Regions from separate parts of the Streptomyces subrutilus genome, predicted to be linked through region 2. Evidence: riboswitches for the same ligand, from Rfam matches in the RefSeq annotation. Region 2 holds a riboswitch; the other holds the start of a gene.

Region 1 (4,408 bases), 3.8 Mb from region 2:
ACCACGTGGGCGTGCGGCACCGGGTTCGGGTGCAGCCCCGCGGCGACCAGGCCGGCGAAGTGCGCCATGTCGACCATCAGGTACGCGCCGACCTCGTCCGCGATCCGGCGGAAGGCGGCGAAGTCCAGCTGGCGCGGGTAGGCGGACCAGCCGGCGACGATCAGCTGCGGCTTGGTCTCCTTGGCGAGGCGCTCGACCTCGGCCATGTCCACCCGGCCGGTCCCGTCCACGTGGTACGGGACCACGTTGTACAGCTTGCCGGAGAAATTGATCTTCATGCCGTGGGTCAGGTGACCGCCGTGGGCCAGGTTCAGGCCCATGATCGTGTCGCCCGGCTTCAGCAGCGCGAACATCGCGGCGGCGTTCGCCTGCGCACCGGAGTGCGGCTGGACGTTCGCGGCCTCGGCGCCGAAGAGCGCCTTGATGCGGTCGATCGCGATCTGCTCGACCACGTCGACGTGCTCGCAGCCGCCGTAGTAGCGGCGGCCCGGGTAGCCCTCGGCGTACTTGTTGGTCAGGACCGAGCCCTGGGCCTCCATGACGGCCACCGGAGCGAAGTTCTCCGAGGCGATCATCTCCAGGGTCGACTGCTGGCGCACGAGTTCGGCGTCGACTGCGGCGGCGACGTCCGGGTCGAGCTCGTGGAGCGGGGTGTTCAGCACAGACATCAAGATCCCCTGAGGTCAGTTGTCGGAGTGGGTGAACGCGGCGTAGTCCTCGGCCGACAGCACGTCGGTCGGCTCGGCCGAGATGCGCACCTTGAACAGCCAGCCGCCCTCGAAGGGCGCCGAGTTCACCAGCGAGGGGTCGTCCACGACGTCCTGGTTGGCCTCGACGACCTCGCCGGACACGGGGGAGTACAGGTCGCTGACCGACTTGGTCGACTCCAGCTCCCCACAGGTCTCGCCCTCGGTGACGGTGCCGCCGACCTCGGGGAGCTGGGCGTAGACGACGTCACCGAGCGCGTTGGCCGCGTACTCCGTGATGCCGACCGTCGCGACGCCGTCCTCGGCGGCCGACAGCCACTCGTGCTCCTTGGTGTAACGCAGCTGCTGGGGGTTGCTCATGACCTGATTCTCCTGGATGCGGGGGACTGGATACGAACAGCGGTCTCGCGTGCCGAGACGGCACCGCACGGGTTCTCCGTACGGCAGGGGCCTGCGGCGGGACTACTTCTGCCGCTTGTAGAACGGCAGCGCCACGACCTCGTACGCCTCATGCGTACCGCGAATGTCGACGCCGACGCCGGAGGTGCCGGGCGCGGCGTGCGCCGCGTCCACGTACGCCATCGCGATCGGCCTGCCCAGCGTCGGGGACGGGGCGCCCGAGGTGACCTCGCCGATCACCTCTCCACCGGACACCACCGGGAAACCGGCCCGCGGCACGCGGCGGCCCTCGGCGATCAGTCCGACCAGCTTGCGCGGCGGGTTCGCGGCGGCGCGCTCGGCGGCGGCCTCCAGCGCGGCGCGGCCGACGAAGTCCCCCTCCTTCTCGAACTTCACGACCCGGCCCAGCCCCGCGTCGAACGGCGTGAGGGAGGTGCTCAGCTCGTGCCCGTACAGCGGCATGCCCGCCTCCAGACGCAGGGTGTCGCGGCAGGACAGGCCGGCCGGGACCAGGCCGACGCCCGCGCCGGCCTCGGTCAGCGCCTCCCACAGCCGCACCGCGTGTTCGGGCGCGACGAACAGCTCGAAACCGTCCTCGCCGGTGTAGCCGGTCCGGGCGATCAGCGCGGGCACGCCGGCGACGGTGCCCGGCAGACCGGCGTAGTACTTCAGCCCGTCCAGGTCGGCGTCGGTCACGGACTTCAGGATGCCGGGCGACTCCGGGCCCTGGACCGCGATCAGCGCGTACGCGTCGCGGTCGTCGCGGACCTCGGCGTCGAAGCCCGCCGCGCGCTCGGTGACCGCGTCCAGCACGACCTGGGCGTTGGAGGCGTTCGCGACGACCATGAACTCGTCCTCGCCCAGCCGGTAGACGATCAGGTCGTCGACGATGCCGCCGTCCGCCCGGCAGATGTGCGTGTAGCGGGCGCGGCCGACGCCGACGGTGGAGATGTTGCCGACCAGCGCGTAGTCCAGCACCTTGACGGCCTCCGGGCCGGTCACGGTGATCTCGCCCATGTGCGACAGGTCGAAGAGGCCGGCCCGGGTGCGGACGGCGTTGTGCTCGTCGCGCTCGCTGCCGTACCGCAGCGGCATGTCCCAGCCCGCGAAGTCGGTCATGGTCGCACCGAGGGCACGGTGCAGCGCGTCGAGGGCGGTCAGGCGGGGGGCAGTGCTCATGGGTGTGGCTCCCGAGTCCCAGGGCATGACATGACGAGGAGGGTCCTCCCCATCTGTCATCGGAACCTGAGAGGTTCGCCGAGAGTTCCTCGGCTTGCACCTTGGGTGGAGCCGTCGAGCGGCTCGCTTTTCAGATCTGCCTCATCCACGCGGTACGGGGCCTGAGAGATTCAAGGGAGGTTCTTGCTCCTTCGGCGCCCGCGCACGGCCTTGCGGCGTGCCGGGACTCTCCCGCGCGGATTCAAGCGGCCGGTATGCAGTTGGTCCAGATGGCGCACATCATTGCACGCCCCCGCCGGACCCGGGGGGCGGGGCCCCGAAAGTTCGTGCGCGGCTCGTGCGGCTCTCCAGCGGTCCGGCCGGAACCGGCCCCGCCGGATTACCGTCTCTTTACACTCAGTGGGAAAGGGTCCTGGCGACCCGGTTCGGGGGAGGCGATCACTGTGCGGAGATTCGGAGTGGTAGTGGCGGCGACGGGGACCGTGGAGGCGGTCCCGGCACAGCGGGAGGCGCGGGCGCGCGAGGGCGCCGCCCGGTCCGGCCCCGTACGCGACCTGCGCGGCCCGGCGGTGCACGGCCCCCAGCGGCTGCGCTTCGCCGCCGGGGACATCGTCGTGGTCTCCGGCCTGCCCGGCGGCGGCAAGAGCACCCTGATCAAGCGGGCGGCCGCCGAGGGCGGCTCCGTGGACTCCCAGGACGCCCGCGAGCGCTGGGAGCGCCGGATGCCCGCCTCCCTCCCGTACGCCGTGTACCGGCCGCTGGTCCGCGTGGCGCACTACTGGGGGCTGTGGCGCGTCCTGCGCTCCGGCGCCTCCGTCGTCGTCCACGACTGCGGTACGCAGAGCTGGGTGCGCGGCCTCCTCGCCGCCGCGGCCCGCCGCCGCGGCCGTGCCCTGCACCTGCTCTTCCTGGACAGCAGCCCCGAGGAGGCGCTCTCCGGACAGGCGGCGCGCGGCCGGCGCGTCTCCGCGTACGCCTTCGCCCGGCACCGCGGCGCCGTGGGCCGGCTGCTGCGCGAGGCGGAGGCCGGGCGGCCCCCGGCCGGCTGTGCCTCGGCGACCCTGCTGGACCGCCGCTCGGCCGCCGCCGTGACCCGCATCGCGTTCCGGGGCTGACCGCCCCCGCCGGGCGCGGGGTCCGTCGTGCCAGCGGATAACCTCGGGGCGACGAGGGCGGGACCACGGAGGGGTGCGGGATGCAGGGCAGCGGCTGGCCGGAGAACGAACTGGAGCAGGTGCTCGGGGCGGCGCTGGGACAGGCCGACGCGGGGGCGCGGATCCTGGAGGTGCTCGGACGCAGCCACGTGTGGGTGCCGCTGCCCGGTGGCGGCGGACCGGGCTCGGCCGACCTGACCCTGCCCACCATGGAGATCGGCGGGGCGGCGTACGTGCCCGTCTACAGCTCCGAGGCCCAGTTCCGCTTCTGCGCCGGCCCCGGCATGGACTTCGCGGTGGCGCCCGCAGTCCAGTTCGCCCGCGGCCTGCCCCCGCAGCTCGGCATCGCCGTGAACCCCGAGGGAGCCGTCGGGGTCCCGCTCCCGCCGGCCGCGGTGGCCGAGCTCTGCCGCACCGGGCACACGCCCCTCGACGGCCCCGCCACCGGCGGCCGGGTCCGGCTCTACGAGCCCGACTGGCAGGACGACCCGGTCGACTTCCTCGCCGCCGCGGCCGAGGAGTTCCGGGCCACCGGGGTGGTCACCGCCGCCCACCGCTGCCTGGCCAGCGTCGAGGGCGGGGCGCCGGAGCTGTTCGTCGGTGTCCGCCTGGTGGGATGGGAGCCCGAATACCGGAACGCGCCGATGGACGCCCTGGGCCGGGCCCTGACCCGGGTCCCGCCGCCGTGGCCCGTGCAGTTGATCCTCCTGGACGCGGCCGAGGACCCGGTCACGGACTGGATTCGTGAGCGCGTACGCCCCTTCTACCTTCCGTAGGGCCGCATAAGCTGGTTGCATCTCCCGGCCGCACGCGTGGTCCGGGTGCACGTGGACGACGGGCGGACGAAGAGGGGGTACCGGTGGGTGCGTCAGGCACGGCCGCGGCCGGGCAGGTCGAGCACATGCTGCGCCAGGTGACTCCCGGGCGCTACGAGAGCTACGAGTCACTGCTGCACGCGCTGGCCGAGGG
Region 2 (4,408 bases):
CGACCCGGGTGTGGTGCGGGAGGCCGCGGCGCGGCTGCTGGAGGGCGTGGACACCACGGGCGGGGTGCGGCTGCTGGGCGTGGGGGTGACGGGGCTGGCGGACTACACGCAGGAGGACCTGTTCGCGCAGGCCTCGGTGACGCTGGGGGCGGAGGACGCGGGGGGCGGGCCGGACGCGGCCGGTGAATCGGATGTGCGGGACGGGTCGGATGCGCCGGATGGGGCGGCGGGGGTGCGCGGAGCCGACGGGGTGAGCGGGGTCGCCGCGCCGGGCGGCGCCGGGGCGGCGGAACCGGAGCGCACTGCTCCAGGGGACCCGGCGGCCCCGCGGCCGGGCCACCACGCGGCCGGGGCGGACGCCGGGGGCGCGTCCGGTCGGCACTGGGCCGCGGGGAGCGACGTCCGGCACGCGGTGTACGGGCCGGGGTGGGTGCAGGGCAGCGGGGTCGGGCGGGTGACCGTACGGTTCGAGCGGCCCGGATCGGCGCCGGGACGGGTGCGCACCTTCCGGGTGGACGACCCGGAGCTGGAGCCGGCCGATCCGCTGCCGTTGGTGGGGGAGGAGGGGACGCAGGCCCCGTAGGGCCGCCCGGGTCCGGCGGATCCGGGCCTAGGTCGTCTCTTTCGGATCTTGTCGGCCGAGCCCGCGGCGTCTGGTGCCGTGCCTGGGCGTGCTGCCGGGGCGCTCGCGTACTGGACGTACGTGGTCGCCTCGGCAGTGCGGCCAGGCACGGTGCCAGGCGTCGCGGGCCCGGCAAGATCCGAAAGAGACGGCCTAGTCGCCCGCGAGGCGGCCGAAGTCGCGGGGTTCGTCCGGGTCGGCCGGGGGGTGGTGGAACTCCGAGGGGAGGGTCACGTCCAGTCCGTAGTGGTGGTAGAGCTGGAGCTCCTGCTCGGGGGAGAGGTGGCGGCCGACGCCGAAGTCCGGGGCGTCCCTGATGAGGGAGCGCTCGAAGGGGACCCGCAGGGCGTCGCCGACCAGCTCGCTCGGCTCCAGCGGGACGAACGCGTCCCGGCTGAAGAGGCCGGTGCGGACGGCGGCCCATTCCGGGACGCCCGTGGCGTCGTCGAGGTAGACCTCGTCGATGGTTCCGATCTTGGTGCCATTGCGGTCGAAGGCCTTGCGGCCGATCAGGCTGCGCGGATCGATGTCGGTCTGCACGGTCCGTCCTTCCAAAAGCTCGCAACTCCGCCGTAATGACTACAGAAGTGCATAACGGGAGACCGGGCCACTCGGGGACGGCCCAGAACCTCGCTGGTAGGCTTGGCAGCGGCTGTCGACCCTGTGCGGGAGAGTCCTCCGAGTGAGCTCGACGGAGGCGCCGAAGGAGCAAATCCTCCCCGGAATCTCTCAGGCATACGTACCGCACGGACGAGGCCACTCTGGAAAGCAGGGGCGGGTACCGGGTGCGCAGTGCCGGTCCCTCCCCTCACCGACGGTGAAAGCCGGAGCTCTCGGGCGATCCCCGCGACTCCGGTGAAACTCTCAGGTTGAGATGACAGAGGGGGAGGCCGTCCGGGTGCCAGCGCCGTGGTGCCCCTCGCAGGTCATACGACCAGGAGGCCTCCGTACATGACCGCCAACCGCATTCCGCTCAGCCAGCTTGAGCGAGGCATCCCCTTCGAGCAGCGCCACATCGGCCCGGATGCCGAGGCGCAGGCGAAGATGCTCGCCCAGGTGGGCTATGGCTCCCTGGACGAACTGACCGCCGCCGCGGTGCCGGATGTGATCAAGACCGCCGAGGCGCTGAACCTGCCGGAGGCGCGCACCGAGGCCGAGGTGCTGGCCGAGCTGCGTTCGCTGGCCGACCGCAACCAGGTCCTCACCTCCATGATCGGCCTCGGCTACCACGGCACCTTCACGCCGCCGGTGATCCTGCGCAACGTCATGGAGAACCCGGCCTGGTACACGGCGTACACCCCGTACCAGCCGGAGATCTCGCAGGGCCGCCTCGAAGCGCTGCTGAACTTCCAGACCGTCGTCGCCGACCTCACGGGCCTGCCGACCTCGGGCGCCTCGCTGCTCGACGAGGGCACCGCGGCCGCCGAGGCGATGTCGCTCTCCCGCCGCGTGGGCAAGGTCAAGGACGGTGTCTTCCTGATCGACGCCGACGCGCTGCCGCAGACCATCGCGGTGATCGAGACCCGCGCCGAGCCGACGGGCGTCGAGGTGGTCGTCGCCGACCTCTCCGACGGCATTCCGGCCGAGATCGCCGAGCGCGGCGTCTTCGGCGTGCTGATCCAGTACCCCGGGGCCTCCGGCGCCGTGCGCGACATCAAGCCGCTGATCGACCGGGCGCACGAGCTGGGCGCCGTCGTCACCGTCTCGGCCGACCTGCTCGCCCTGACGCTGCTGACCTCGCCGGGCGAGCTCGGCGCCGACATCGCGGTGGGCACCACCCAGCGCTTCGGCGTCCCGATGGGCTTCGGCGGACCGCACGCCGGCTACATGGCCGTCCAGGCCAAGCACGCCCGCTCGCTCCCGGGCCGCCTCGTCGGCGTCTCCGTGGACGCGGACGGGAACAAGGCGTACCGGCTGGCCCTCCAGACCCGCGAGCAGCACATCCGCCGGGAGAAGGCCACCAGCAACATCTGTACCGCCCAGGTGCTGCTCGCCGTCATGGCCGCCATGTACGCCGTCTACCACGGCCCGGACGGCCTGCGGACGATCGCCCGCCGGACCCACCGCTACGCCGCCCTGCTCGCCGCGGGCCTGACGGCCGGCGGGGTGGAGGTCGTGCACGGCTCCTACTTCGACACGGTCACGGCCCGGGTGCCCGGCAAGGCCGCCGAGGTCGTCGCCGCCGCCCGCCGGGGCGGGGTCAACCTGCACCAGGTCGACGCCGACCTGGTCTCCGTCTCCTGCGACGAGACCACCCTGCGCGCCGACGTGGACGCCGTCTGGGCGGCCTTCGGGGTCGGTGCCGACATCGAGGCCCTGGACGCCACCACGGCCGACGCCCTGCCCGAGAGCCTGCTGCGCTCGGACGCGTACCTGACGCACCCGGTCTTCCACCAGCACCGTTCCGAGACCGCGATGCTGCGCTACCTGCGCAGGCTCTCGGACAAGGACTACGCGCTGGACCGCGGCATGATCCCGCTGGGCTCCTGCACCATGAAGCTCAACGCGACCACCGAGATGGAATCGGTGACCTGGCCCGAGTTCGGCCAGCTGCACCCGTTCGCCCCGGTGGAGCAGGCCGAGGGGTACCTCACGCTCATCACCGAGCTGGAGGAACGTCTCTGCGAGGTCACCGGCTACGACAAGGTCTCCCTTCAGCCCAACGCCGGCTCGCAGGGCGAGCTGGCCGGTCTGCTGGCCGTACGCGCCTACCACCGCGCCAACGGCGACGAGCAGCGCACCGTCTGCCTCATCCCGTCCTCCGCGCACGGCACCAACGCCGCCAGCGCCGTGATGGCCGGCATGAAGGTCGTCGTCGTCAAGACGGCCGACGACGGCGAGGTGGACGCGGACGACCTGCACGCCAAGATCGACCGGTACCGCGACGAGCTCGCCGTCCTGATGATCACCTACCCGTCCACGCACGGCGTGTTCGAGGAGCACGTCGCGGACATCTGCGCCCGGGTGCACGACGCCGGCGGCCAGGTCTACGTGGACGGCGCCAACCTCAACGCCCTGGTGGGCCTGGCGAAGCCGGGCCACTTCGGCGGCGACGTCTCGCACCTGAACCTGCACAAGACCTTCTGCATCCCGCACGGCGGCGGCGGCCCGGGCGTGGGCCCGGTCGGCGTCCGGGCGCACCTGGCCCCCTTCCTGCCGAACCACCCGCTCCAGCCGACCGCCGGCCCCGAGACGGGCGTGGGCCCGATCTCCGCGGCGCCGTGGGGCTCGGCCGGCATCCTGCCCATCTCCTGGTCGTACGTGCGCCTGATGGGCGGCGAGGGCCTCAAGCGCGCCACCCAGGTGGCGGTGCTCGGCGCCAACTACATCGCCAAGCGCCTGGAGCCGCACTACCCGGTGCTCTACACGGGCCCGGGCAACCTGGTCGCGCACGAGTGCATCATCGACCTGCGCCCGCTGTCGAAGTCGACGGGCGTGAGCGTGGACGACATCGCCAAGCGGCTGATCGACTACGGCTTCCACGCGCCGACCATGTCCTTCCCGGTGGCCGGCACGCTGATGATCGAGCCGACGGAGTCCGAGGACCTCGCCGAGATCGACCGGTTCTGCGACGCGATGATCGCCATCCGCGGCGAGATCGAGCGGGTCGCGGGCGGCGAGTGGCCGGCCGACGACAACCCGCTGGCCAACTCCCCGCACACGGCCGCGGCGCTGGGCGGCGAGTGGAACCACCCGTACACCCGGGAAGAGGCCGTCTTCCCGGCCGGGGTCACGGCCGCCGGGAAGTACTGGCCGCCGGTGCGCCGCATCGACGGTGCGTTCGGC

Evidence for each region. Region 2 has a riboswitch for glycine ahead of gcvP (aminomethyl-transferring glycine dehydrogenase). Riboswitches for the same ligand answer to the same signal wherever they lie in the genome.
Region 1: linked by a shared signal. The riboswitch ahead of gcvT (glycine cleavage system aminomethyltransferase GcvT) and the one ahead of gcvP (aminomethyl-transferring glycine dehydrogenase) in region 2 are both predicted to bind glycine.

Annotation. Positions count from the first base shown of each region.
Region 1 covers NZ_CP023701.1:2,439,108-2,443,515, reverse strand. Annotated here, with positions in the region: gene glyA (serine hydroxymethyltransferase) at 1-668, opposite strand, end outside; gene gcvH (glycine cleavage system protein GcvH) at 684-1,067, opposite strand; gene gcvT (glycine cleavage system aminomethyltransferase GcvT) at 1,170-2,285, opposite strand; glycine riboswitch at 2,426-2,529, opposite strand; gene CP968_RS10360 (AAA family ATPase) at 2,723-3,400, shown strand; gene CP968_RS10355 (enhanced serine sensitivity protein SseB) at 3,481-4,215, shown strand; gene CP968_RS10350 (enhanced serine sensitivity protein SseB C-terminal domain-containing protein) at 4,299-4,408, shown strand, end outside.
Region 2 covers NZ_CP023701.1:6,218,508-6,222,915, forward strand. Annotated here, with positions in the region: gene CP968_RS27670 (DNA polymerase IV) at 1-583, shown strand, start outside; gene CP968_RS27675 (PRC-barrel domain-containing protein) at 776-1,162, opposite strand; glycine riboswitch at 1,279-1,377, shown strand; gene gcvP (aminomethyl-transferring glycine dehydrogenase) at 1,574-4,408, shown strand, end outside.